DNA from 3 places in the Citrobacter telavivensis genome. Region 1 is predicted to be linked to each of the others. Evidence: riboswitches for the same ligand, from Rfam matches in the RefSeq annotation. Region 1 holds a riboswitch; each other region holds the start of a gene.
What was found. A riboswitch is a leader RNA that binds a small molecule or an ion and turns the genes downstream of it on or off. The one in region 1 is predicted to bind thiamine pyrophosphate.
Positions count from the first base shown of each region.

Region 1 (6,716 bases):
GAAATAGTCGTACAGCGATATGCCTATCTCATCGGCATCATGAATGAGGTGCGCGGGCACCCACGACTCTTCAATAGATACGGCATCTTCATCAACGTAGCGAATACGCTTAAGCAAAAACACATCGCTGCCAGCGGCAATCGCCAACTGTTGCGCCACCTCTTCCGGACACTTAACGACTCGTTTGTTGACCCATAAGGTGTCCGGCTTTTTCCCGCGCAGGACAACCTGCTGAGAAAAACCACGCGCCTCTTTCAGCGAATACTCAAAGATATTGTTGATCTGCGTACCATAGCCGCGCGCACGCGTCACCACGCCCTCTTCTTCCAGCGCCTGCATCGCTTTACGCACCGTGATGCGTGAGACGCCGGTCAACTGGCTGAGATCTCGTTCGCCGGGCAAAATATTGCCATGCTCAAGCACTCCACTACGCACGGCATTTTTTACCGTCTCGGCAAACTTGATATAGAGCGGCGTATTATCCACCGCTGAAATACGTTCGTTCAGTTGCGCGATAAGTTGAGTATGCGCTTGTTCCATGAGTCTTTTTCCTGACAGCCAGTCTGCTGCCAGTATATACGCTACCAGTACGCGTGGAAATGATGAACCGGTCCAATGCCGTGCCCAACCTCCAGGGTATCCGCCTGCGCCAGTGCCGCCGACAGCCAGACTTTCGCCTCCTGCACCGTCCCTGCCCAGTCAGCATGCCGAGGACGCAGTGCGGCCAGCGCCGCAGAGAGCGTGCAACCGGTGCCGTGCGTGTTTTTGGTCATCACCCGCGGTGCGGTAAAACGCTGCTCACCGTCAGCCGTAAAGAGCCAGTCGGGGCTTTGCGCATCATCCAGATGGCCGCCTTTCATTAGCACCGCGCCACAGCCCATCGCCAGCAGCGCCCGTCCCTGTTCCAGCATCTCTTTTTCTGCGCGCGCATGCGGACAATCCAGCAACGCTGCCGCTTCAGGCAGGTTGGGCGTAATCAGTGAAACCTGCGGCAGCAGTCGCTTGCGCAATGTCTCAACGGCAGAGGGCGACAGCAACGGATCGCCGCTTTTCGCCAGCATGACCGTGTCGAGCACCACATTCCGCACCTGATGGCGCTGTAAACGCTCCGCCACAGCCTCGATGATATCGGTTTCCGCCAGCATGCCGATTTTGGTGGTATCAATGCGTACATCGCTGAACACCGAATCGAGCTGCGCGGCGACAAAATCCGGCTCAATGCGATATACCGACTGCACGCCGCGCGTATTCTGCGCCACCAGCGCGGTAATCACCGAACAGCCGTAAGCGCCGAGCGCCGAGAAAGTTTTCAGATCGGCCTGAATGCCCGCACCACCGCTGGGATCGGTGCCGGCAATCGTCAAGGCGTTAATCCGCTTCATGCTACTACCTCCGTTTCCAGGGTGTAGAGCGCATCGAGAAATGCCGCAATGAAACTGCCGGGTCCGTGACAGGTTTTACTGGCAATCAGCCCCGCCTGTTTCATCCACCCACAGGCCGACGCGATATTTTCGATTCGGTTTCCGGGCAGCGCGCAGCTGGCGGCCACCACGGCGGAAAGCGCGCACCCGGTGCCCACTACCTTCGTCATCAACGGGTCGCCGCCGGTGACGCTCAGCGTGCGCTCGCCGTCCGTGATGTAATCCACTTCACCGGTGACCACCACAATAGCGCCGGTCTGGCATGCAAGAATCTGCGCCGCTGGCAGTGCCGTTGTGACCGAATCGGTGGCGTCCACACCGCGTCCCCCGGAGTCTTCACCGGCTAACGCCAGGATCTCCGAAGCATTACCGCGAACGGCTGCGGGTTTTAAGGCCAGGAGTTCAAAGCAGAAGCGACGACGATACTCGAGCGCGCCCACGGCAACGGGGTCCAGTGTCCAGGGCGTTTTTGCGCTATTCGCCTGCTCAACCGCCGTTCGCATTGCGCGTGCGCGCGGCTGCGTCAGCGTACCCACGTTAATAAGTAAGGCGCTGGCAAGGGCAGCGAACTGGCGAGCCTCTTCCGGCTCGATCACCATCGCCGGAGAAGCGCCCAAAGCCAGTAGCGTATTGGCGGTAAAACTCTGCACGACGTCATTAGTCATACAGTGTGTTAACGGAGAAAGGGTACGAAATTGTTTTAAGGTACGAACCGCATGTTCGCGGCTGTGCAGGTCAGGCTGCATGATTACGCTCCTGCCCGCGCGAAGAAGGGACACGAGCAGTGTCTGACTTCCCTACGCTGGCATTATCCAGATCAGGTGGTACGGGTATTTCTCAGCCCTTCGTGAAAAGGGGCACCCCGAGTCAAATTACTTATAAAACAATAAATTACATATCAAAATATCAATATTTAGTGTAACCGCCTGTACCGAGCAGGTGCAAGGAGTTTTTCTGTGCGTAACAACAACAGCATCTTCAGGACAAAACGCCGCCAACGCTTATAAGCAGCACAATCATTATTAATGTAAGAAATCCATTATTTGAACCAGGCATGAAAAAATATTTTCGCCTCTTCAGAAATATATTTATTATGCCGACACCTTATGCTGCATGGGTTATTAATGTTTACATTAAAATAATCCAACCATAACTCGACACGCCTCTTTACTTATTAAATTCAAATGTGATCCAAGTCAAGATTATTAGCCCTCCATTAGTAGATAGTTCGCCTCACGAATTAAGTAAATTCTTAATCAAGATGCTCTGAACGTATTATTAATGTTGACATCCATTTTTATTAACAACTGTTAAATCACACTCGCAATTAAAAAGAGTGGAAATAACTGTTTTTATATAGTGTTTTGAATGTGAGACTTTGAAATGAAATCTGTAAATAAATCCATTATTGCTGTTGCCGTTTTCTCTGCTCTGTTTGCTTCCCTTGCCCCTGCGGCCCAGGCGGCTAACGTTGATGCAGTGGTCACGAATCCCACAACCAATGGGGCTTTTTTTGTCTCTGGTATTGATGGCGCTACGTATGATTTACAAAAGCATGAAGGGCAAATATCCGCTCTGGAAGCGGGTAAAGCGGATGTAACTCAGGTGAATAATGTTGCCACTTATGCACAACAAATTCGTACCGATCATGATAACCTGGTAAAACGTGTCACTCTGGATGAACAATATGACGGACAGGCAATCATTAAGAATCGTGATGATATTGCCACTAACAAAGCAAACCAGAAAATTGTCGATAACGATCAAAACGTGTTAATTAGCGCTAATGGTAGTAAAGCAGACACTGCTTTACAGCATACAACGACTAACCAGGTCGCTGTGGCTAACGTGCAAACAAAACAAAAAGCACAAGATGGCGTCATTCAGACTCACACCACACAGTTAGCTAACCATGAAACGCGTATTACAACCCTGGAAAATCAAAATAATTCGCGCTTCTCTTCGATGGAAAAGCAGCAAAACGACGATCGTAAAGAATACCGTAGTGGTATTGCTGGAGCCGCGTCTATCGCCGGGCTTCACTATGTAGACACTGATAATGCTATTGCTGTTGGCGCTGCTGATTTTAAAAGTGAACAAGGTTATGCCATGGGCTATCGTCATAAATTCGCGGAGAATGTCGCCGCAACGGTTAGCTATGCCGGAACGTCTGATGGTGATTCCGTCGTCGCGGCGTCTGCTTCATTAGGCTGGTAAGAATATAGTGAAACGACGCTAAGGTATCGGTTAAAACGGTGGCGCTTCAACCTGAAGCGCCACATGAATATTGATATCGTCGGCGTTTATTGTCTTATTCCTGGCGCGACTGAAATCAGCTTTGCCTGACCCGCGGTAAGAACAGCAGATTAGAAAGCGATGGCTTTTTATTTTGCCCAGCCCAGCATCTGACGCTGGTTATTAAGTACTGCCAGGCGTCCCGTGTTGTACACGATAAAATAATGTAAACCTTGCTGATAAACGGTAGCGCTTTCCTCTTTCTCCACGAGAGACGCTGGCAAACCATTAATATTCAAACCCGTGCTCACCTTTTTGATTTCCATCCCTTCATAGTAATAGACGTTTTTTTTCTTCGTGGCCTGCGCATGCTGTTTTACCGCAGCACGGGCATTGGCATAAGCGCTTTGTTGCGCATTGTTGTCGATCATTTGCTGATTAGCGCGATCGACCTGATAACAAACATCACGGCTCACGCCTTTAGCTTCACAGCGCGCGAGGCGTTCTTCTTCCGAAACACAACCAGACAATACGCTGGCTATAACCAGAACATAAACACTCTTTTTTAGGCTTAACGCTTTCATCACTGCCATCACCATCATTAGTTAACAAAAAGAATAACGCAGCTGGCCAGCCGCGAATTTTATATCAACAGATCACGTGCAGGATATTTTTTGCCGTTCTGTTCTGTTCTGTTCTGTTCTGTTCTGTTCTGTTCTGTTCTGTTCTGTTCTGTTCTGTTCTGTTCTGTTCTGTTCTGTTCTGTTCTGTTCTGTTCTGTTCTGTTCTGTTCTGTTCTGTTCTGTTCTGTCAATATAATTCATGTAGTGCTGATATCAAAACGCGCTCCCGGCATGAATAATAAGAGTACTCCTGGCTGTTTTTTCATTCTGATTTATTCAATTAGCAATTAATTAACGAAGGAGGTACAAAGATACAATGTCATCATATATTCTTTTATCCACAATCTTAAATACATTTAATATTATGATATTTATCAAGATCAAAAAACGCCTACTACGCCATAGTATCGTGCAAGGTGATTTATATGTTGCCATTGATTAACGGTTATCTTCGAAAATATTTAAAACGTCTCTGTTTATGAAGCCTATTTCAATATGAAACCCAGTGAGTTAAAGTTGATAGTCCTTTATCTTTTTCTGTATCTCCTTCTGGTCTCTATGGGCTTCATCGCTGGAGTGATGTATGCCGAACGCCTGCATTTCTGCATCTGGGGATCGTGGCATGGGTAGCCAGTGGTCCGAAAACGCTGTCTGACACCATCATTTTTGGCCGAATTCTTCTATAGTGCAGTTGTCAGACGAAAAACAGGTTTACATTTTTTACGAAATTTCCGGGAATCTAACAAACCAGCGCTTGTCAGTCATCATGAAGGCCGGGAAAGATACACGATTGATTTTGAAGGTTCTAACAGTGGAGCGTAGAAGTATGAAGAACAAATTGGTGATGAGCGCGCTGCTGCTCGCATCCAGCGCGGTCTGGGCCGCACCCGCCACAACCGTCGCCGCGAAGGGGATTGATCAGTACGAACTCAGCGGCTTCATCGCTGACTTCACCCATTTCAAACCAGGCGATACAGTGCCAGAGATGTATCGCACCGACGAGTACAACATCAAGCAGTGGAAGTTGCGAAATTTACCCGCACCGGATGCCGGGACGCACTGGACCTATATGGGCGGTGCGTATGTGCTGATCAATGACGCTGACGGCAAAATTATCAAAGCCTACGATGGCGAGATTTTTTATCACCGCTAAAAATCCCCCCTCGGACTGAGGGGGGATTCAAGCGCTTGCTTTATCGTTAACGTAATCAGGATAACCCCAGGCACAGTCAGTCATACTTCACATAAATTAACGCGGTAGCGCTGAGATTGCCCGGTTTCACCTTACTTTTGTCATAAACGTAATAGCTGGCAACGATGGGAATGTTCACAGTATTGCTGTTCACCGCGTCTCCTGGCTTATCCACTTTCCATAATGTGGTTGCGTCACCTTGTCCGGTCACGCTGGATATATTGACGACTTGATTATTATTCTCCAGAACAAACCCAACGCCATTGTCTGCACTGCCACGAAGAATAAAACTGCTTCCCGCGACTAAATCACTGCTGGAGAGATACGTCGCCATTTTGCGTGACGTCTGTTTGCGGTCACCAAAAAGATTATCACACTGCAATCGAATATTTTCGGTAACATTTTTGCTAACAATCTTTCCGTTTACAGCAAGCTCTGAAAGCGCAATGTCAGGCAGTACAATATTCAACTCTTCAGGTTTGCAGGTCGTCTGCTTTCTGTTGTAGGTTAAACGCAAATTCGCCGAGTAAAATCCGCCGTCTTTTGCAAGCGAGTTATGATAACTTGTGATGCAAGGTTCCCATGCTTTACCCGACAGTAAACAACCCAATAAGGTCATGAGTGCTGAACGTTGAGAAGTAACCGTGGCGCTGGAAAGCGAAGCCACATCTTTAATATAAACGCTGTTCCCTGACCCCGCTGAGATGTTCACAGATGCACCACTGCTTGCCGGTGAAACATCGACCCGATAGCTCGCTGAAAAATCACCTTTCCCACTTGCCAGACTGATGTCAGAACTATTTACCCACGTAAATTTCAACGCTAGTTTAACGGTATCATCATACAATCCAACAATAACATCCGATGTTTTTAATGGACTAATAGTATTCGTCCCTGCACAAGTGAGATCGTTAAACTGATGAGTATAGGATTCTGACAGTGAGGAATTTATAGAAAAATCTTCCCGTATAATAAGATTATCCTCGTAGGAGATATTTCCTTTACACCCTGCGTAAGATGCGGGCAGCACCACCATCAGAACCAGTAAAAGTAAAAAATTGAGTTTCATAGCGGTATCCGACACTATCGGCAAATATAGACGTTACTTTCATCAATCGTCTTATCGAAAGTGATTGAACATGAAAGTCCCTTTTCTTTATCAATCGCCACGCTGACTTCAGGTGGAATTTCATTCGTACGGATAAAAAGCTGGCTTCCCTGCCCCACGACCCCCACGTTGTACCC
Region 1 is NZ_JBGUBF010000001.1:2,096,019-2,102,734, forward strand. It holds gene ACERJC_RS10030 (GntR family transcriptional regulator) at 1-540, opposite strand, end outside; gene thiD (bifunctional hydroxymethylpyrimidine kinase/phosphomethylpyrimidine kinase) at 582-1,382, opposite strand; gene thiM (hydroxyethylthiazole kinase) at 1,379-2,167, opposite strand; TPP riboswitch at 2,199-2,296, opposite strand; gene ACERJC_RS10045 (YadA C-terminal domain-containing protein) at 2,805-3,638, shown strand; gene ACERJC_RS10050 (hypothetical protein) at 3,806-4,240, opposite strand; gene rcnB (Ni(II)/Co(II) efflux transporter accessory subunit RcnB) at 5,106-5,432, shown strand; gene ACERJC_RS10060 (putative fimbrial-like adhesin protein) at 5,509-6,540, opposite strand; gene ACERJC_RS10065 (fimbrial biogenesis outer membrane usher protein) at 6,555-6,716, opposite strand, start outside.

Region 2 (6,716 bases), on a different contig from region 1:
ATGTACGCAGAGCCCCTCTGCGCACTGCATCGGCTCATCATTGAACTGAATTCGCATGTCGTCCTCCACATACCGGACACCCGTTGGCGCGGTGTAATGCCAGACTGCGCCACTGGCTGGTTTTACCATCAAACAGACGCAACTCGCCGCCGGGTATGTCCATACCACTGAGGAGCTTGATCGCTTCCAGCGCCTGTAGCGTCCCCATCACGCCGACGACGGGACCGACAACGCCCGCCGTACGGCAGTTGCGTTCGGGTTCTGCTTCGTCCGGCCACAAACAGCGGTAGCAGCCCTGCGTCCAGGGCGGCGTCAGTACCATCAACTGGCCGCCAAAACCAACCGCGCTGGCGGTGATCAGCGGGGTATCGAACGCCACGCATGCGGCGTTAATTTCCTGACGCGTTGCCATGTTGTCGGTGCAATCGAGTACCACATCCGCTTGCGCTACCGCATGGCTGAGGGCGTCTCCACTCAAACGTTGCGGTAGCGAGAGCAGGTCGATATCCGGATTGAGTCGCGCCAGCCGCTGCTGTGCAACCTGCGATTTAGATCGGGCAATGTCATCCGTGGTGAACAGGATCTGCCGTTGCAGATTGCTGAGATGAACGTCATCGTCGTCAGCCAGCACCAGCGTGCCGACACCGGCACCCGCCAGATACAGCGCGGCCGGGGAACCTAATCCACCCAACCCGACGATCAATACGCGGCTGGCGAGCAGCTTTTGTTGACCGTCAATGGCGATATCGTCCAGCAGGATCTGACGGCTATAGCGCATAAAGTCACGATCATTCATCGCCTGCTCCTGCTATCGCCAGCAACTGCGCGGTTGCCGCGCGCCAGTCCGTAGCCTGGGTAATGGCGCTGACCACCGCAATGCTCCCTACGCCAGTCGCAAGGACCGCCGGCGCGCGGTCCAGGCTGATCCCCCCAATGGCGACAGTAGGGTAATCGTGCAGACGGTCGATATGCCGCGCCAGCTGTTCCAGTCCCTGCGGCGCAGACGGCATCTGCTTGGTTTGCGTCGGGAAGACATGCCCCAGCGCGATGTAGGAGGGACGTGCCGCCAGCGCGACGTCGATCTCCATGTCGTCGTGCGTCGAGACGCCCAGACGTAATCCCGCCGCCTGAATCGCTTTCAGATCGGCGGTTTCCAGGTCTTCCTGACCCAGATGCACGCCATAGGCACGGTGTTTAATTGCCAGTCGCCAGTAATCGTTAATAAACAGGCGGGCGTTGGCGTTCCGCCCCAGTTCGATGGCCGCAACCACGTCGGCTTCCACCTCTTCATCGCGCTTATCTTTGATGCGCAACTGAAGCGTGCGCACGCCAGCGTCGAGCAGACGCGCGATCCACGCCACGCTGTCGACAACCGGATAGAGGCCTAAGCGAAACGGAACCGTTGGGAAATCAGGCTGATACATCAGGCTTCCTCCCGTTTGAGGTAGATTTCACCGCCTTTGGCGCGGAAATTTTCTGACATATCCGCCATCCCCACTTCGATTGTCTGGGCGGCGGCGTAGTCGCGAACCTCCTGGCTGATTTTCATTGAGCAGAATTTCGGGCCACACATGGAGCAGAAGTGCGCCACTTTGCCGGACTCCTGCGGCAGGGTTTCGTCGTGGTAGGCGCGGGCGGTGAACGGATCGAGCGCCAGATTGAACTGGTCTTCCCAACGGAATTCGAAGCGCGCTTTCGACATCGCGTTATCACGGATTTGCGCACCCGGATGCCCCTTCGCGAGGTCGGCGGCATGGGCGGCAATTTTGTAGGTAATCAGCCCCTGTTTCACATCCTCTTTGTTCGGCAGGCCGAGGTGCTCTTTCGGCGTGACGTAACAGAGCATCGCGCAGCCAAACCAGCCGATCATTGCCGCGCCAATCCCCGAGGTGAAATGGTCGTAACCCGGTGCGATATCGGTGGTCAGCGGGCCTAAGGTGTAGAACGGTGCTTCGTGACAATGCTCCAGCTCTTCGGTCATGTTGCGGCGTATCATCTGCATCGGCACGTGGCCCGGACCTTCAATCATCACCTGTACGTCATATTCCCAGGCGATCTTCGTCAGTTCACCCAACGTATGCAGTTCCGAGAACTGCGCCTCGTCGTTGGCGTCCTGAATGGAGCCAGGGCGCAGGCCGTCACCGAGCGACAGAGAAACGTCATACGCGGCACAGATTTCGCAAATTTCGCGAAAGTGCTGATAAAGGAAGTTCTCTTTGTGATGAGAGAGACACCATTTCGCCATGATGGATCCCCCGCGCGAGACGATCCCCGTCAGGCGTTTTGCGGTCATCGGCACATAGCGCAGCAGTACACCGGCATGGATGGTGAAGTAGTCTACTCCCTGTTCAGCCTGCTCCAGCAGCGTATCGCGGAAGGCTTCCCAGGTAAGATCTTCGGCGATCCCGTTAACCTTCTCCAGCGCCTGGTAGATCGGTACGGTGCCGATCGGCACCGGGCTGTTACGCAGGATCCACTCGCGGGTTTCGTGAATATAGCGGCCGGTGGAGAGATCCATCACGGTGTCCGCTCCCCAACGCGTTGACCACACCAGTTTCTCCACTTCTTCTTCGATAGAGGAGGTGACGGCAGAGTTACCGATGTTGGCATTCACTTTCACCAGAAAGTTACGGCCAATAATCATCGGCTCAGATTCAGGGTGGTTGATGTTGGCGGGGATGATCGCCCGTCCGGCGGCCACTTCATCACGCACAAATTCCGGTGTGATATTCTCCGGTAGACGTGCGCCGAATCCCTCACCCGGATGCTGCTGGCGCAACACGTCGCTGCGAATGCGCTCACGGCCCATGTTTTCACGGATGGCGATAAACTCCATTTCCGGTGTTACGATGCCCTGGCGGGCGTAGTGCAGTTGGGTGACGCATTTACCCGCTTTGGCGCGTTTTGGCGTCAGCAGGCCGGTGAAGCGCAGTTCATCAAGGCCATCATCGGCCAGGCGCGCTTTGGTGTACGCCGAGCTCCGGTCGGTCAGCGCCTCGCTGTCATGACGCGCATCAATCCACGGTTGACGCAGCTTCGCCAGACCCTGCTGAACGTTAATCGCCACGTCCGGATCGCCGTAGGGACCGGACGTGTCGTACACCGGAACCGCTTCGTTCTCTTCAAACTGCGGCTCCTCTTTACTGCCGCCGATGAGCGTCGGGCTAAGCTGGATCTCACGCATCGGAATGCGGATATCCGCTTGCGAACCCGTGATATAGATTCGTTTTGAGTTCGGGAAAGCGGTGCCTTCCAGGGTGTCAATGAAGTGTTGTGCTTGCGCGCGCTGTTCGCGGCGGGACAATTTAGGTGTAGTTGCAGACATAGCTCATTCCAAAAAGTTAGGAGATGGCTTGTCAGACGACGGAGGAGTAATAGATGTGCGCCGCCCGTTAAGGCTTACGCATAAAGCAGAATTACTCTTGTTCCCTTCGCAGGTTTTAACCTGATCAGGTTCCGCGGATCCCGAATTAACGGTCTCAGCCTTTTCCACTTCACGCTTTTGTGGAAAATAAGCACTCCGACAAGATAACACCCCTCAGAAGAGGGGACGTTTGTAAATTACGCGTTAGTCACGCAAAACTCAAGCAGGACGTTTGATGACGGCGTTGTCGTGCATGGCGTCAAATACCAGCATGATAAGCTTATCTTCAAGGGCAAACCGGGCTTCCAGCGCTTCGCCGAGATCGGACAAAACCTGTTGAAACTCCAGGCAGTTATCGTGATCTATCGCCGTTTCCAGGCTGGAGTCATAATAGTCCATGATGCGTTGTGTGTTAGCTTCCAGTAGCGGCCAAATTTTTGTCGCTTTTAAAAGCTGCCCGTTACCTTCCAATTTATGGAGAATACGTTCATAAATACTGAAGTGTCCGGTGGAGAGATAATCGACCAGGCTCTGACAAAAATCATCCAGCGCTTTTTCATTCAGCCGCATGTACGATTCTTTGCCAGGCTTAATGCCAACCAGATTGTAGTAAGCCACGAGCAGGTGCTTACGTATATGTAGCCAGCGATCAACCAGTTTGTTACTTCCTCTGACGCGCTCTGTCAGGTCTTCCAGCTGGTTTAGCATGATTGACTCCGCAAGTGTGGATTTTAAAACTGCTCACGCAGGAATTGTAAAAATAATGTTATCAACATGCCAGTGAAGCAAAGGTAGTGCAAGAGCTATGGATCGTATTATTGAAAAATTAGACAGCGGCTGGTGGATAGTCAGCCATGAGCAAAAATTATGGTTGCCTCACGGTGAATTGCCACATGGCGCCGCGACAAATTTCGATCTTGTTGGGCAGCCTGCGCTGCATATCGGAGAGTGGGAAGGAGAGGCTGTCTGGCTGGTGCTACAGCATCGGCGTCACGAGATGGGATCGGTTCGCCAGGTGCTCGATCAGGATGCGGGTCTGTTTCAACTGGCGGGGCGCGGTGTACAACTGGCCGAGTTTTATCGATCGCATAAGTTCTGCGGCTACTGCGGACACCCCATGCATCCCAGTAAAACCGAGTGGGCGATGCTCTGTACCCACTGCCGCGAACGTTACTATCCGCAAATCGCCCCCTGCATTATTGTCGCTATCCGCCGCGATGATTCCATCCTGCTTGCCCAACACGTACGCCACCGTAACGGCGTGCATACCGTGCTCGCCGGGTTCGTTGAGGTGGGCGAAACCCTGGAACAAGCGGTGGCGCGTGAGGTAATGGAAGAGAGCGGTATCAAAGTGAAAAACCTGCGCTATGTGACCTCGCAGCCGTGGCCTTTCCCGATGTCGCTGATGACCGCATTTATGGCGGAGTACGACAGTGGCGAGATAGTCATCGATCCGAAAGAGCTGCTGGAGGCTAACTGGTATCGTTACGATGATTTACCGCTCCTGCCGCCACCGGGCACCGTCGCACGGCGTCTGATCGAAGATACCGTGGCAATCTGTCGGGCTGAGTATGAATGAATCACGTGATACACTTCATCCTTCAAAGTGGCCCTTCGTTGACTGCCTTCAATCACCCTAGTCACTTACCTGAGTAAGCTCCTGGGGATTCATTCAGTTGTCGCCTTGCTCCACTCTGAATGATTTTGTGTATACACTGGCGGCCTGACGCAATAAGGAACTGCAAAAATGACCGAACTGAAGAACGATCGTTATCTGCGTGCGCTGCTGCGCCAGCCCGTTGATGTCACCCCGGTATGGATGATGCGCCAGGCGGGCCGCTATTTACCTGAATATAAAGCCACCCGCACAGAGGCGGGCGATTTTATGTCGCTGTGCAAAAATGCGGAACTGGCCTGCGAAGTCACACTCCAGCCGCTGCGCCGTTATCCGCTTGATGCGGCGATCCTCTTCTCGGATATTCTGACTATTCCGGATGCGATGGGGCTGGGCCTCTATTTTGAAGCCGGCGAAGGTCCGCGTTTCACCGCCCCGGTGGCCTGCAAAGCCGATGTCGACAAACTGCCGGTTCCCGATCCTGAAGATGAACTGGGCTACGTGATGAACGCGGTACGCACGATTCGTCGCGAGCTGAAAGGCGACGTGCCGCTGATTGGTTTCTCCGGCAGTCCGTGGACGCTGGCGACTTACATGGTCGAAGGCGGGAGCAGCAAAGCCTTTACCGTGATTAAAAAGATGATGTATGCCGACCCGAAAACGCTGCATGCGCTGCTCGATAAGCTGGCGAAGAGCGTCACGCTGTATCTCAATGCCCAAATCAAAGCGGGTGCGCAGTCGGTGATGATTTTCGACACCTGGGGCGGCGTACTGACCGGGCGCGATTATCAGCAGTTCTCGCTGTATTACATGCATAAAATCGTCGATGGTCTGCTACGTGAACACGACGGTCGCCGCGTGCCGGTGACGCTGTTTACCAAAGGTGGCGGACAATGGCTGGAAGCGATGGCGGAAACCGGCTGCGATGCGCTCGGACTCGACTGGACCACCGATATTGCCGATGCGCGTCGTCGTGTCGGGCATAAAGTGGCCTTGCAGGGCAACATGGATCCGTCGATGCTCTATGCGCCTGCGGCGCGTATCGAAGAAGAGGTGGCGACGATCCTCTCCGGTTTCGGCCAGGGCGAAGGCCACGTCTTTAACCTCGGTCACGGCATTCATCAGGACGTGCCGCCAGAACACGCAGGCATCTTTGTGGAGGCGGTTCACCGCTTATCTGCGCAGTATCACAAATAGGGCGTCAGTATGGATCTCGCGTCGCTACGTGCTCAGCAGCTTGAACTGGCCTCATCGGTGATCCGGACGGATCGTCTCGATAACACGCCACCGGGTCTGATCGCCGGTGCCGACGTGGGGTTTGAGCAGGGCGGAGAAGTGACGCGAGCTGCGATCGTGTTGCTGAAGTATCCCTCGCTGGAACTGCTCGAATACCAGGTGGCGCGCATTGCCACCACCATGCCCTATATCCCTGGCTTTCTCTCCTTTCGCGAGACGCCCGCGCTGCTGGCCGCGTGGGCGCAATTGTCGCAAAAACCGGATTTGCTGTTTGTGGATGGACACGGTATCTCCCATCCGCGTCGTCTCGGCGTGGCCAGCCACTTTGGGCTGCTGGTCGATGTGCCGACCATTGGCGTGGCGAAAAAGCGTCTGTGCGGTACGTTTGAGCCCCCTGGTGCTGAACCTGGCGCACTGTCGCCGCTGATGGACAAAAATGAACAACTGGCATGGGTCTGGCGCAGCAAAGCGCGCTGTAATCCGCTGTTTATCTCAACAGGC
Region 2 is NZ_JBGUBF010000016.1:17,520-24,235, forward strand. It holds gene thiS (sulfur carrier protein ThiS) at 1-57, opposite strand, end outside; gene ACERJC_RS25110 (HesA/MoeB/ThiF family protein) at 38-796, opposite strand; gene thiE (thiamine phosphate synthase) at 789-1,424, opposite strand; gene thiC (phosphomethylpyrimidine synthase ThiC) at 1,424-3,325, opposite strand; TPP riboswitch at 3,410-3,533, opposite strand; gene ACERJC_RS25125 (Rsd/AlgQ family anti-sigma factor) at 3,584-4,072, opposite strand; gene nudC (NAD(+) diphosphatase) at 4,170-4,943, shown strand; gene hemE (uroporphyrinogen decarboxylase) at 5,112-6,176, shown strand; gene nfi (deoxyribonuclease V) at 6,186-6,716, shown strand, end outside.
Region 2: linked by a shared signal. The riboswitch ahead of thiC (phosphomethylpyrimidine synthase ThiC) and the one ahead of thiM (hydroxyethylthiazole kinase) in region 1 are both predicted to bind thiamine pyrophosphate.

Region 3 (6,716 bases), on a different contig from region 1:
TGCCCGTAAAGATGTCATAACCTGTAACGATTCAGACAATTGATGGCTTGACGAAGCAGGGATGGGTTAGCAGAATCCCTGCTTCGTAAATCTGACGGACGCATTATGCAAGCATTGCTGGAACATTTCATTCTCCAGTCCGCCATGTACTCTTTGATTGCTGTGGCGCTGGTGGCCTTCCTGGAATCGCTGGCGCTGGTGGGGTTGATTTTACCGGGAACGGTAATGATGGCCGGGCTGGGTGCCCTGATCGGCAGCGGGGAGCTTAACTTCTGGCATGCCTGGCTGGCGGGAATTATCGGCTGTCTGCTTGGCGACTGGATCTCGTTCTGGCTGGGCTGGCGCTTCAAAAAACCGCTGCATCGCTGGTCGTTCATGAAAAAGAACAAGGCGTTGTTGGATAAAACCGAGCACGCGCTGCATCAGCACAGTATGTTCACGATTCTTGTGGGGCGTTTTGTCGGACCGACGCGCCCGCTGGTGCCGATGGTCGCCGGGATGCTGGATCTGCCGGTGGCGAAATTCATCACGCCAAATATTATTGGTTGCGTACTCTGGCCGCCGTTTTACTTTCTGCCGGGGATTCTGGCCGGTGCGGCAATTGATATTCCGGCGGGAATGCAAAGCGGCGAGTTTAAGTGGCTGCTGCTGGCGACAGCCGTTCTGCTATGGCTTGGCGGCTGGCTGTGCTGGCGTCTGTGGCGCAGCGGAAAAGCCGCGACGGATCGTTTAACGCACTACCTGCCAAAAGGACGTCTGCTCTGGCTGGCACCAATGGTGCTGGGGATGGGGATTGTCGCGCTGGTGACGTTGATCCGCCACCCGCTGATGCCGGTGTACATCGATATTCTGCAAAAAGTGGTGGGATACTGATATTCCTGCCGGATGGTGTGTATCTCATAGGTGATATTCCTGGCGGATGGCGTGTATCTCGTAGGCCGGATAAGCGTCAGCGCCATCCGGCAACACCTTTCAGCAACCCCTTTCAGTTAGCCTTAATCCCCAACAGCGCTGAGGCGCTGGCTCTACCGCTCAGCAATTCATCCGTTTTACCCTGCCACGCGATGCGACCGTCGGCGACGACGACTGAGCGCGGGGCGATGCGCGCCGCATCTTCGACGCTGTGTGAAACCATCAGTAGCGTCAGTTGGCGGGCGTGGCAGATATCGCTCACCAGGGTCAGCATCTCCTGGCGCAGGGCGGGGTCAAGGGCTGAAAACGGTTCGTCCAGCAGCAGAACCGGCTGTTCACGCACCAGACAACGTGCCAGCGCCACACGCTGGCGCTGGCCGCCGGAAAGCTCGCCGGGCAGGCGAGCCATCAACGTCTCGATCCCCATTTGTTGCGCGATATGCCGGCGCTTCTCTTTCTGTTCGGCGCTTAATTTCAGTCCGGGATCCAGCCCCAGCCCGATGTTTTGCTCAACGTTTAAATGGCTGAACAGATTATTTTCCTGAAACAACATCGAAACCGGGCGGCGTGACGGCGGCGTGGTGGTGTGGTCTTCCCCTTCGATCAGCAGGGTGCCGCGGGCAGGCGTGAGAAAACCAGCGATCAGACTCAGCAATGTACTTTTCCCAGCGCCACTCGGCCCCAGAATTGCCACCTGTTCACCGCGTGCCACGGACAGCGTAAAGCGCATGGGCAGGTGGTGATAAAGCCAGGTGATATCAGTCAGTTTTAACATTTCGCCCCGGTAACGTCTCAATAACGGTAAATAAAATAAAGCACAGGATCAGCAGTAAGAGCGCAGTGACGGCGCCGTCCTGACTGCGATAAGAGCCAATTTGCTGATACAGATAAAACGGCAGGGTGCGGAAGTCATCGTTGCCGAACAGCGCCACCACGCCAAAATCACCGATAGACAGTACGCAGGCAAAGGCCAGCGCCTGCGCCAGCGGGCGTTTCAGTGCCCGCAGTTCTACGACTTTTAACCGCCGCCAGCCTTCAACCCCTAGCGACTGACACAGCATCGTGTAGCGGGCGGTAATATCGCGCATCGGGTTTTCCAGCACTTTCAGGGCGTAGGGAATGGCCATCAGCGCATTGGTGAAAATCACGATACCGTCAGCGGACTCCGGCAGGCCGATGCTGTTGTTGAGCAACAGGAAGAAACCGGTGGCCAGCACAATGCCCGGCATCGCGAGAATAAGCATACCGCTTAGCTCCAGCGCTTGTCCTGCCAGCAGTTGCTGACGGGCGCGCAGTTCGCGACTGCTCCACAGCAGCATCATTGTCAGGATCACGCACAGCAGACCCGCAGCCAGCGCAATGCGCAGCGAGGTCCACACCGCCTGCCACAAAATGGGCTGCGCAAGCACGTCCAGCAGATGGCGATTCACCCCGTCGACCATCACGGCCAGCAGGGGGGGGAGCAACAGCAGAAGCGCGATAACGATCAGCAAGGCATCGGTTAAACGGCTGTACAGCCGATCGTCCGGATCGCGCCATCCCTGCACCAGCGTGGTGCCTGGCGCGATAGCTTTACTCAATCGTTGACTGAGGAGCATCAGCCCCAGACAGCACACCATCTGGATCAGCGCCAGCATGGCGGCGCGGGCGGGATCGTAGTCGAAATTCAGCGCCTGATAAATCGCCAGTTCGATGGTCGTCGCCTGCGGCCCGCCGCCCAGCGACAGGACGGTAGCAAAGCTGGCAAAACAGAGCATAAAAATCAACGCGGCGACCGGTGGTATCTGGCGGCGCAGCCACGGCCACTCAACAAAACGGAAGAACTGCCAGCCGCGAATACCCAATTGTGCGGCCAACTGACGCTGTTCACCGGGGATATTTTCCAGCGACTGCAACAGCAGGCGGCTTGCCATCGGCATATTAAAAAAGACGTGGGCCAGCAGAATGCCCTGCAAGCCGTAAGGCGAGAAGGTCCACTCCATCCCGAGCATGTGCCAGAGCGTGGCTAACCACCCCTGGCGTCCATAGACGCTGAGAATACCAAATACTGCGACCAGCACCGGGAGGATTAGCGTCATGGCGCACAGGCGCAGCAGGGCCAGACGCCCCGGAAAGCGGCGTCGGTACAGCGCACGAGCAAGGAAGATGGCCGGAACGACAGAAAGCACCGCCGACAGGAAAGCCTGCCAGAAGGAAAAGCGCACCACGTGCCACAGGTAGTTGTCCTGCCAGAGCGAGGACCACGCCGCCTGCGGCGCGTTGAACCACAGGGCCAGAAAGGCCGCCAGCGCTACCGCCACCATCAGCGTGGCGGCGGAAAGGCCGGGAGCCAGCCAGCCAGCAATTAACGGCTGACGGCGCGTTGCCATTCGCTAATCCATGCCTGACGTTGTGCCGCCACTTCTGCGGGCGTGAATTCCAGCGTGGTCGCGGGTTTAGTCAACTGTTCGAACCCGGCGGGCAGGGGGACATCCACCACCGGATACATCCAGTTGCCGGTCGGGATTGCAGTCTGAAACGCGGGTGAGACCATGAATTTGAGAAACTTTTCCGCCAGTTCAGGTTGCTTACTGGCCGCGGTACGCGCGGCAACTTCCACCTGCAGGTAATGGCCCTCGCTAAAGTTGGCCGCCGCGTAGTTCTCTTTTTTCTCTTCGATGATGTGATACGCCGGAGAGGTGGTATAGCTCAGCACCAGATCGCTTTCCCCTTTCAGGAACAGGCCATAGGCTTCGCTCCAGCCTTTGGTGACGGTGACAGTTTTTGCCGCCAGTTTCTGCCATGCCTGCGGTGTTTTATCGCCATACACTTTCTGCATCCACAGCATCAGCCCAAGTCCTGGCGTACTGGTGCGCGGATCCTGATAAATCACTCGCCATTTCTGATCGCTCTCAACCAGTTCCTTCAGGCTCTTCGGTGGGTTTTTGAGTTTGTTTTTGTCATACACGAAAGCGAAGTAGCCGTAATCAAACGGAACGAAGGTGTCATTCTTCCAGCCGCCAGGGACATTGACCGCCTCGCTGGCGACACCGCTTTTCGCGAACAACTGGGTTTGCGTCGCCGCTTCCAGCAGGTTGTTATCCAGCCCAAGCACCACGTCGGCTTTGCTGTTTTTCCCTTCCATCCGCAGACGGTTGAGGAGTGAAACGCCATCTTCCAGCGCCACCAGTTTCAGCTCACAGTTGCAGTCGGCTTCAAAGGCTTTTTTCACCGCAGGGCCAGGGCCCCAGTCAGCGGCGAACGAGTCGTAGGTATAGACGGTCAGGACCGGTTTTGCGAAGGCAGGCGCTGCGCACAGCACCAGTAAAGGAAGACATTTTTTTAACACTTTGCACCTCAATAGAAGAGTGGCAAAGGATTTTGAGCGGTAGCCTCAAATCCCTTCGCCGGCGTTATCCGGATCAGGTTCGACGGGTATTTTCTCAGCCCACGCCTCTGGCGCAGCACCCCGTTGAGAACGCCACATTGTAATGATTACGTGAAGAGATCAAAAGGATTAAGGATCGGGCGGGGCAAACCACGCGGATTTAAAGTCGAACCAGCCGAGGGTGTTCATGCGCAAGCCACGCATACTGCGCTGCCCCTGAATAATCAGCCAGTGGTGAATAAGCGGGACAATCGCTTTGCTGGCGAGCAGTTGCTGGCACCACGCGGCCAGATTCATCTCGCCGGTGCGCCAGCGTGCGGCGTCGGCTTCCCAGTCCAGCGGAATGCAGTGCTGCAACAGCGGGACTTCGCACAGATGCGCGAACAAGGAGAAGTCGAGCGGCAGGGTGAAGTTGGCGCTGTTAAGCCAGATGTCGCTCTCTATTTCCCCGGCATGCCACTGATCGTAGTCGATCTCCTGAATTTCCAGCGTCACCTGATGTTCAGCCAGCAGCTGACTCATGATCTGCGCAATCACCTGGTGTTCGATGTGTTCGTGATAATAGGTCAGCGTGAGCGTTTCCAGCCCGGCGGGTTTCTCGCCGTGGCCCGGTCGAGCGTGATGCCAGCGGGGCAGCAAACCGTAGGCCGGGAACCAGTGGCGCTGATACTGTTCATCGGCATAGTAAAGCAGGTTGCTCGGTGACAGTACGCGACTGACCCACTCTCTGACCTCCTGATTGGCGCCGCGATGGGTACGGGCGTCGAACAGCAGGTAATAGCACCCTTCTTCCAGGCGGCTTTCGATGGCCTTCTCATCTTCTGTGGGACCTTTCAACGTCAGACCGCCGTTCGGCTCGTCACCAATATCCGGCAGTACCCAGACGTTCACTTCATCAATCAGTGCCCGAAAACCGAAGAAATCGTCAAAGGCGTGGATTTTCAGCTGATTACGTGTATTTCGTATCACGGCGTAAGGGCCGGTGCCAATCGGATGGCTGGAGAAATTGCTCAGGGTTTCCCATTCGCGTGGCAGGATCATCGCCGGGACCTGGCCCAGCAACCACGGCAGCCAGCGATCGGGCTGAGACAGGTGAATGTCCAGCGTCCAGGATGTTGGCGAGACGATCTCGCTGATATGGGAATAGAGCGGTAAGACGTTAATGCGCGTCAGGGACGACACCACATCGTCCATTTCCAGTTCACGACCATGATGAAAATGGATCCCCGGACGCAGAAAAAAGCGCCAGTGCAGGGGAGAAATTTGTTGCCAGTGGTGGGCGATATCCGCTTCCAGTTCCCCATTTTCCTCATTTACGCGGGTCAGGGCGCTGAAGATTTGGCGGGCAATATGGGTTTCTGAGCGTCGCAGCGCGCTGCCCGGCAGCAGATTTTGCATCGGGCGGTAGTAAAGAACACGAAGAATATGACGGCCCTGACGGAAACTGCGGCCCAGATGGGAGACCAGCATCTGCCGTACGGCCGCTTTGTCACCCACCAGTTGCACCAGTTGATCGATGCGATCCTGCTCCAGTAGATCTTCCGCGCGCTGCTGCTGGAGCGCCAGTCCGGTATACAGGAAAGTTAAGCGTGAACGTTTTCCGCGTCCAACCTCTGCTTCCCACGTCAGCCAACCGCGTTCCTGCATAGTATTGAGCAGCGTACGCATATGGCGACGGGAGCAGCTCAGGAGATCCGCCAGTTCGTTAAGCGTGGTGTCCTGCGTTTTGCCGTCGCAGCATTGCCACAAGCGGATGAACTGTTGTTGCAGACGGCCAGAAGACATAAAAGGGGAACTCCTGCGGAAAACTCAGCAATTTTATTATCCCTATATTAGGCCAATAATACATTCCGATGAAGCACTATGAAGGGGTCATCTATGCGCCAGTTTTATCAGAAGTACTTTGCCGCGACAGAAGGGTTGTCCTGGTTGGCTTGCCTGAGCGCGCCGCAGCGCTTAAAGATGCTGGAAGAACTGATGCAGTGGGAGGTGACAGCCTGACCCTGGAGTAGCAGACATCATGTGTGACTGAGTATTGGTGTTAATCACCGCGCCAGCAGGTATTATCTGCTGGCTTTTTTCGTTTTGACTTCGTTTATATACGAAATCATTCAGGCCAGACGGCAAGTGAGTGAATCCCCAGAAGTATGTGACTGGGGGTGAGCGCGCGTAATTAACGCAGAGGTAGCCTGAAGGATGACGTGTGTATTAAGGGATAAATATGCTCTGGTTGATCGCGATGGGACGACGTCTCAACGGTGTGTACGCGGCGTTTATGCTGGTCGCATTTATGATGGGCGTGGCAGGGGCGCTACAGGCCCCGACGCTGAGCCTGTTTCTCAGTCGCGAGGTCGGGGCGCAGCCGTTCTGGGTGGGGCTGTTCTATACCGTTAACGCCATCGCCGGGATTGGCGTGAGTCTTGCGCTGGCAAAACGC
Region 3 is NZ_JBGUBF010000004.1:177,486-184,201, forward strand. It holds gene araC (arabinose operon transcriptional regulator AraC) at 1-20, shown strand, start outside; gene ACERJC_RS18005 (DedA family protein) at 106-873, shown strand; gene thiQ (thiamine ABC transporter ATP-binding protein ThiQ) at 986-1,687, opposite strand; gene thiP (thiamine/thiamine pyrophosphate ABC transporter permease ThiP) at 1,671-3,281, opposite strand; gene thiB (thiamine ABC transporter substrate binding subunit) at 3,257-4,240, opposite strand; TPP riboswitch at 4,273-4,373, opposite strand; gene sgrR (HTH-type transcriptional regulator SgrR) at 4,409-6,064, opposite strand; gene sgrT (glucose uptake inhibitor SgrT) at 6,158-6,280, shown strand; gene ACERJC_RS18035 (sugar efflux transporter) at 6,501-6,716, shown strand, end outside.
Region 3: linked by a shared signal. The riboswitch ahead of thiB (thiamine ABC transporter substrate binding subunit) and the one ahead of thiM (hydroxyethylthiazole kinase) in region 1 are both predicted to bind thiamine pyrophosphate.